One region of the Lelliottia sp. RD5 genome, then DNA from elsewhere that is predicted to be linked to it. Evidence: predicted binding sites of a transcription regulator. Region 1 holds the regulator's gene; the other holds the start of a gene.

Region 1 (4,386 bases):
CGCGTGCGCATGTGATTGCCGGTGCAGGCCACTGGGTTCACGCCGAAAAACCGGACGCGGTGCTGCGCGCCATCCGCCGTTATCTCTCTGAGAACGCGATTTGATTAAAATGTCAGCGACTGGACACCTGTTGGCCTCCAGTCGTTGGCGTGCTGATATCAGTAATGTATGATGTCGCGCTCATCGCCCCGGCAATAGCAGGGCCGCTCGTTTTCCCCGAAGTCTCTGAATCATGGCCAAAGAACAAACGGACCGTACGACATTAGATCTGTTCGCGACTGAACGTCGACCGGGACGACCTAAAACCAATCCGCTTTCGCGCGATGAACAGTTGCGCATCAATAAGCGAAACCAGCTTAAACGCGACAAAAGTCGTGGGCTTAAACGCGTCGAGTTAAAACTCAATGCGGACGCAGTCGACGCCCTAAGCGAACTGGCTGAGGCCCGTGAAATCAGCCGCAGCGAGCTGATCGAAGAGATGCTTATGCTGCAACTGCAGGCATTGCGCCATTCACAGTAAAAGTCTGAAAAATCGCCCTTACCCCACTTTCATGTAGCACAGAGTGCAGTCCCGCGTGATAGCTGTTTCCGCTGACTTCTCTGTTCTGCTATGATTGCCCTTATCCGTGGACAATTTGTGCCACCATACCATTAAGTTTCAAGAGGTTATTTTACTCATGGCAATCATCGGCATTTTCTTCGGCAGCGATACCGGTAATACCGAAAACATCGCAAAAAACATTCAAAAACAGCTAGGTAAAGACGTTGCCGACGTCCATGACATTGCGAAGAGCAGTAAAGAAGATCTCGAAGGTTACGATATTCTGCTGCTGGGCATTCCAACCTGGTACTACGGCGAAGCACAGTGTGACTGGGACGATTTCTTCCCAACGCTGGAAGAAGTCGACTTTAACGGTAAGCTGGTCGCGCTGTTCGGTTGCGGTGACCAGGAAGATTACGCAGAGTACTTCTGTGATGCGCTGGGCACCATTCGCGACATCATCGAACCGCGCGGCGCGGCGATTGTCGGTCATTGGCCAACGGCGGGTTATCACTTTGAAGCGTCTAAAGGCCTTGCGGATGACGATCATTTTGTGGGCCTGGCGATTGACGAAGACCGTCAACCAGAACTCACCGCAGAACGCGTAGACAAATGGGTTAAGCAGATCCGCGAAGAACTTCACCTCGACGATATCCTGAATGCCTGATTGATCGTGCGGCGCTGCAAAACTGTTGCGCCGCATTGATAGGTAATTCCAATTAAAATAATTGCTACAAATTTTTAACTTTTGCTTTCATACCTGTACAATATCCCAGGTTAAAGTGGATGCCTTCGCTCAACTTTGTTGGCGATACCACGTTTTTATAAGCATACTTTGCTTGAGACTTGCAGTTTTCATTTAGGCATGGCAGTTCTATAATGAAACGCATTATCCCAAGTGCATTTTCTGTCACTTCTTCTTTAGAAGTGAATCGTTTAGCAACAGGACAGATTCCGCATGACTGACAACAATACCGCATTAAAGAAGGCTGGCCTGAAAGTTACGCTTCCTCGTTTAAAAATTCTGGAAGTACTGCAAGGGCCGGACAATCACCATGTCAGTGCGGAAGACTTGTATAAACGTCTGATCGACATGGGCGAAGAGATTGGCCTGGCGACCGTTTATCGCGTTCTGAACCAATTTGATGACGCCGGGATTGTCACCCGTCATAATTTTGAAGGCGGTAAATCCGTTTTCGAACTGACACAACAGCATCACCACGATCACCTCATCTGCCTGGATTGCGGCAAGGTGATTGAATTTAGCGATGAATCTATCGAATCTCGTCAGCGTGAGATTGCCACTCGTCATGGTATCCGTCTGACCAACCACAGCCTGTACCTCTACGGTCACTGTGCTGAAGGCGATTGCCGCGAAAACGATCACGCGCACGACACCAAATAATCGTCTTGCATACTCTGAGCCAACCTGACGGTTGGCTTTTTTTTGCCTGCTAGACCTGCTAAAAATAAAAAACCCGGTTGTGCGCCATCCAACTCGCATCAGGATGGCGCACAACCGGGCGTGGCAAAAGAGAATTACTTAGTGTTATTGCTGCGAATCTCCTGCCAGATCTTGTCACAACGCTTTGCCACTTCCTGATCATTGCCGGTTTGACGCGCCTGAATACAGGCCTGGTAATCCAGCACCCGCACATTTTCCTGCGTCGCAAACTGCTCGTGCGCTTTCTCTTTTTTCAGCACATTCAGCACGCTCTGGCAGGCTTCAATTTTTTCTGGCGATCCTTCGGCGGTGTTAATACAGGCGCTGTAGGCCTCTTTCAGTCGTGAGTCTTCTTTTGGTGCTTGCGGCTGTGCGCAGGCGACCAGTCCCGATGCAAGCATCGCGACGATAACACATTTTTTCAACATATCAGTCTCCATTCCGGCGGGATGGGGGAATCATCCCGCCGGCGTGTTCATCAGAAAATGGTGAAGGGTGCGATGACCATGAATTTCACGTCACGCTCGTCCTGGAAGATGTTGCCGTAACCGCCCGAGTAGCTTGGAATGTCGGAATGGTTGTCGTATTGAGTGAAGTGCAGTTTAAACATCGTGCCCTTCGCGCGACCGTCCTGAAGGGTGTAGATGGCATCGAGGCTGTATGAGGATTCTTTCAGGCGATAGTTCGGATCGTAGTAAGCGTCCGGCGTCGCCATATCCGCAGGTTTTGCGTCCCATGCATACGCGTAAGATGCGCCAACTGCCCAGCCCGGCAGATTCCAGTTTTTCAGGTCATACATGGCACCGAAGAATACGGCTTTCTCGCCATCGGCGTTGAAATCCGAACGGTTATCCCACCAGATATCCAGGCGACCATTTGAAGATGCGTAGGTCGGCGTCATACGCTGCAGGAAGTAGCCCTGCTGACCTTCGGCCTTCACGTATGTCCCTTCCAGGCGTAAATCAACCTGCCCGATTTTGTAGCCAAAGGTCAGCGCCTGAAGCCATGCCGTGCCGTCATACAGATCGTTCACACCGCCATCGCTGACTTTGTCACGCGTACCGTAGAACTGATAACTGGTCGACAGCGGGCCGCCAACGATATCGAATTTATAGCTGGCTTTGGCGAAGTACTGATCCACGTATCCTTCTGCCTGACCAAACGCCGCTTCCAGCACTAAATCGTTTTTAAAGTCATATTTCGCCCCTAACGAGTGGAGATACTCGACTTTGGTTTTCTTGTCATTCTGGTAGAACTTGTCCATCTCAAGGTGCCATGGCGCTTTATATTCGTTGGTCCACATATAGGAGAAACTCAACGCGCCCGCATCGCCATAGTCAAAGTTTGCTCCGGCTTCAGCGCCCTGATACGTCCCTGGCATAAAGCTCCAGTGTGGGGCTAACAGCGTCTGACCGGTTGGCTGAATATAGCCACCGCGTGCCCAAACCGGACCGTATTTGAATTTAGCGGCCGCTTTGTAGAGGCTGATTCCACTCTTATCACCCGACCAGTCTTCTTTGTAGGCTTTGTTACTGGAGGAGAACGCAATTTCGTTCGGGTGGGCGCTGTCGCCATTTTCCGCCATCTCGATGGCAGTAAACGCCGCAATATCCAGCCCGAACATGTCCGCAGCGTAACCAGACTGGAAATCAAGATTGGCGTTCCAGGTGGAATGGGACAGGTTGGTTTTGTATTTGTCTTCGGTGACGTCTTTACGGTCACGTTCACGCTGCCAGTAATAGATACCGCCCGTGAGCGTGGAATCATCGATAAAGCCTGCTGCCTGAGCCTGCGGAGAAGCGATAAAGCCAGACATTGCTGTCACACCGGCAATAGCCAGCGCCAGCGCACTACGTTTGCCACTGAACGTACGCATAGTTGTTCCTCTTTGACGAATTAAAGCGCCTTAAACGGCGAAAAATCTAAAAAGACCAAACGGTCAGGGGTAGTTATAAATACCCTCGAATTAACTACCGTCTGTAGACTATTTTTCGCGACGCGAATTATCAATGCTTTTCAGTGGGCAAAATGCAGGATTATGACGAAGTGCACATAATTGGTAGTGATTTGTAACATATACATCAGGAAGGGTTTTGTCATTAAAAAATCAACTAAATTCAATCACTAATAATTATTGATAGCGATTACACCGTTTTATTCTACTCTTCTCATACGCATCAAATTTTATTTAATAAAATAAGTAGCAGCTCATTGACCTTATTTTTAGGCATCTTTTTTTTCGATGAAATACTAACAGCCTGATCGACAAGCAAAAAAAACGCCGCAATATGCGGCGTTTGTCTCTCATTGACCTGGATTACTCGCCAGCTTTCGCCCAGGTGTCACGCAGACCGACCGTACGGTTAAAGACCAGTTTGGTAGCGGTTGCATAACGGCTGTC
Region 2 (4,386 bases), on a different contig from region 1:
GCCTGATAGAAAACGGTAGAGAGTGAGTAGGAGATGTTCAGCCCCCACAGAACCGAGAAACCCATCCAACCGCGGCTGGATTCGCGCGCTATCGCACCCATCACGGAAATGCAGGGGATGTAGAGCAACACAAAAATCAGGTAGCTGTAAGCCGCTGACGCGCTGCCAAATTTCTCGCTCATCACGCCCATCGCGCCTGTTGCCATCTCGCCATCGCCTTTGCTGGCTTCGATAGGGTTAGCCAGGACGCTCAGGCTGAAGGTGCCTTTCAGACTCTGCCAGGTTTCATCGACCGCCCCGAACAGCTCATCGCCGAGATGGAATTCCGCTGGGTTGAACGCCTCTTCCTGAATATTTTCTGCCGTGTAGAGCGTGTTCAGCGTACCGACGACCACCTCTTTCGCCATCGCGCCGGTGAATAGCCCCACGGTCGCTTGCCAGTTGTCTTCGTGGACGCCAATCGGTTTGAACAGCGGAGTAATGACACGGCTGACGGAGGCCAGGGCGGAGTCGTTGATGTTATCTGCGGCTTTGCCATCGAGCGTGAAGCTGTTCAACGCACTCAGGAAAATGCTGACAATCACGATCACTTTACCTGCACGTAAAACAAAGCCTTTCAGGCGCTGCCAGGTTTGGATCAGCAGGCTTTTCACGTGCGGAACGTGATAAACCGGCAGTTCCATCACAAAGGGTGACGCTTCGCCGCGCATGATGGTGTGTTTGAGCATCAGACCCGTGAGAATTGCCATCACGATGCCGAGTATATACAGCGAGAAGACCGCCAGCGCGCCTTGCTGGCCGAAGAAGGCCGCAGCAAATACGGCAAAAATGGCCAGGCGCGCACCGCAAGACATAAACGGTGCCATCATGATGGTCATCAAGCGCTCGCGAGGCGCATCCAGCGTACGCGCGCCCATCACCGACGGCACGTTACAGCCAAATCCAACAATCAGTGGAACGAAGGATTTACCCGGTAAACCGAGCGCTTGCATCAGACGATCCATGACGAATGCCGCGCGGGCCATATAACCTGAATCCTCAAGGAAAGAGAGGAACAGATACATCATGCCAATTTGCGGTACTAACGGCAGTACGGTGTTAACCCCGCCGCCAATCCCCTGAGCCAGGAAAATGGTCAACCATTCCGGGAAGTGCAGCGTGTAGCCAACCCATTGCAGCCCGTGAATAAAGATAGCCACCGACCCCACATCAAACAGCGGTTGTAACGCCCCACCAATGTTAATGGCCAGCAGGAACATCAAATACATCACCAGCAGGAATACCGGCAGGCCGAGAAAACGGTTCAGAATAATTCTATCGACAGCTGCGGTGAAACGGCTGTGTTCCGCCGTCAGCGTGTTACTGACCACTTCGCAAATGGCGGCAATACTTTGATAGCGCGCATCGGCAATATGCAGCGCCGGATCGTCGAGTTGTTCATTGAGTCGCGCGAGGGAAATATCCAGCTTCTGCGCGGCATCGCCAGCGTAGCGACGGCTATAAATATCACCTTCCAGCATTTGCAGGCCGAGCCAGCGGCGCTGTTTTTGCGGCATCGTCTGCGCCATTTCCTGCGCCAGATAATCGGCTTCTTGCAGCAGTGGTTTTGCGTAATGTACCAGCTCAAGATCGGTATTTTGCGAGTGACGATCGACGGCCAGCTTTAAGGCATCAATACCCCGTGCGCGGGTCGACACCAGCGGCACAACCGGGCAGCCAAGGCGAGCGGAAAGCGCGTCGATGTCGATGCGAATTTGCTGTTTTTCTGCCAGGTCGAGCATGTTTAGCGCAACGATGCACGGGATGCCCAGCTCGAGCAGTTGCAGCGTCAGGTAAAGGTTACGTTCGAGATTGGACGCATCGACGACGTTAATCAGTAAATCCGCATCGCCACTCAAAATATAGTGGCAGGCAATTTGCTCATCGAGCGAGGTCTGCGACGAGATCGTGGTTAACGAATAGGTCCCGGGCAGATCAACGAGTGTGACGAGATTGTCGGTCGTTGAAAAATGACCTTCTTTACGTTCGACCGTTACGCCAGCCCAGTTTCCCACGCGCTGACGTGCGCCGGTTAACTGATTGAATAACGTGGTCTTGCCGGAATTAGGATTACCAATTAAGCCAATGGTTAATTTTTTCATTGTTGTAGACTCGGAATAACGACTGGCGATTTATCGGGTTAAGGCTTCGACTTCTAATAAGGCGAGGTCTTTTTTGCGCAGGACCAGATTAACGCGTCGGGTTTCGATATGAACTGGATCGCCCAACGGCGCAATGCGAACGACCTGGAAGGACGAGCCAGGCAACATGCCTAATGACAGCAGTTTCTGACGATAGGCCGGGCTAATTTCGCGGGAAAAACCGGTAATTTTCCAGGCACTGTCTGGTGTGAATTGCATAGACACCACTTTCACCGAAGGTTAAATAATCAACAGATGCAATGATAATGAGAATGGTTTCTACCAGCAATATTTAAAATGTGACGTAATGTTGTTATGGCTATTAATTCGCGGACAGTTTGACCTTGCTCAATATTTAATGATTTTGCAGGTGAGAGAGAAATCACTTATTTGTTAACGAGGTGATAATTGTCGGTTTAAATACGGATATGCAATCGGTTCCACATTGCATAAATAACCCTCCGCCTTTTCAGGAGGAGGGTGAGATGCAGAATTAACGCTTTTTACCCATCGCCGCAGCGAGCGCATCCATCATCGCGCTGTTGCCTGCGGGCTGGGCGTCGCGACCGCGCGGTTGCGCCGGTTTTGCCGCCGGGCGTGCCTGTTCGCGTGCACCACTGCCGTTGCCACGGCGTGCGTTGGTTTCGCCAGGCTGCTCATCCAGACGCATTGTCAGCGCGATACGCTTACGCGGCATATCCACGTCGAGCACTTTCACCTTCACGATGTCGCCCGCTTTCACTACGGTATGCGGATCCTGAACAAACTTATCCGCCAGGGAAGAAATATGGACCAGACCGTCCTGATGCACGCCGATATCGACAAACGCGCCAAAGTTGGTGACGTTAGTGACTGCGCCTTCCAGAATCATGCCAGGCAGCAGATCTTTCATCGTCTCCACACCTTCAGCAAATTTCGCCGTTTTAAACTCAGGACGCGGGTCGCGGCCAGGTTTTTCCAGCTCTTTGATGATGTCAGTAACGGTCGGGATACCAAATCGCTCATCGGTGAAATCGACGGCTTTCAGGTTGCGCAGTTCCGCGCTGTTGCCCATCAGATCTTTCAGCGCTTGCTGCGTGACGGCCAAAATGCGTTCCACCACCGGATACGTTTCCGGGTGAACCGTTGAGGCATCCAGCGGGTTATCGCCGTGGTTGATACGCAGGAAGCCCGCGCACTGTTCAAAGGCTTTTGGCCCGAGACGGCTGACGTTGAGTAACTGCTGACGGTTCTGGAACTGTCCGTTCTCATCACGCCAGGAGACGATATTTTGCGCCATCATGCGCGTCAGCCCAGCCACACGGGTGAGCAGCGCGACGGACGCGGTGTTCAGATCCACGCCAACGGCGTTCACGCAGTCTTCCACTACCGCATCCAGCTTACGCGCCAGCTGGGTCTGGCTGACGTCGTGCTGGTACTGACCCACACCGATAGATTTCGGATCGATCTTCACCAGCTCGGCCAGCGGATCCTGTAAACGACGGGCGATAGAGACGGCGCCGCGAAGGGAAACGTCCAGATCCGGGAATTCCAGCGCAGCCAGTTCGGACGCGGAATAGACCGATGCCCCCGCTTCGCTCACGATCACCTTCTGTGCGGTGACTTTCGGGAACTGTTCCTGTACGTCCAGGAAGAAACGCTCGGTTTCACGGGATGCCGTGCCGTTACCAATCGCCACCAGCTCGACGTTATGTTTCTCGCACAGCGCCGCCACGGCCACGGCGGCTTTTGCTGCCTGACCGGTATGCGGATAAATCGTGTCGGTGGAGACCAGCTTGCCGGTGGCGTCAACGACAGCCACTTTCACGCCGGTACGCAGGCCGGGATCGAGACCCATCGTGGCGCGCAGGCCCGCCGGAGCGGCCATCAACAGATCATGCAGGTTACGGGCAAAGACATTGATGGCTTCGTCTTCAGCGCGTTCGCGCACGGTGCCCATCAGTTCAGTTTCAAGGTGCATCAGCACTTTGATACGCCACGTCCAGCTCACCACGCCTTTACGCCAGCTATCAGCGGGCGCGTTATTCAGGCGCAGGCCAAGATGGTCGGTGATGATCTGCTCGCAATAGCTCTCTTTCGGCGGCTCATCAAACTGCGGATCGGCATTGAGAGAAAGCTGCAGGATGCCTTCGTTACGGCCACGGAACATTGCCAGCGCACGGTGCGATGGCGCGGTAGAAATCGGTTCGTGATGATCGAAGTAGTC

Evidence for each region. Region 1 encodes Fur, which represses iron uptake genes when iron is present. Its sites were predicted from a motif close to ATAATAATGAGAACNACTATCAA; they were not measured.
Region 2: feoA (ferrous iron transporter A) is a predicted target of Fur. The motif match lies at 2,441-2,463, and genes of this name have one in related genera.

The regions. Positions count from the first base shown of each region.
Region 1 is NZ_JBVYHQ010000001.1:1,473,098-1,477,483, forward strand. It holds gene ybfF (esterase) at 1-104, shown strand, start outside; gene ybfE (LexA regulated protein) at 233-520, shown strand; gene fldA (flavodoxin FldA) at 678-1,208, shown strand; gene fur (ferric iron uptake transcriptional regulator) at 1,500-1,946, shown strand; gene chiQ (ChiQ/YbfN family lipoprotein) at 2,081-2,410, opposite strand; gene chiP (chitoporin ChiP) at 2,464-3,861, opposite strand; gene glnS (glutamine--tRNA ligase) at 4,303-4,386, opposite strand, start outside.
Region 2 is NZ_JBVYHQ010000012.1:64,087-68,472, reverse strand. It holds gene feoB (Fe(2+) transporter permease subunit FeoB) at 1-2,141, opposite strand, end outside; gene feoA (ferrous iron transporter A) at 2,172-2,399, opposite strand; gene AC0LWE_RS21820 (Tex family protein) at 2,674-4,386, opposite strand, start outside.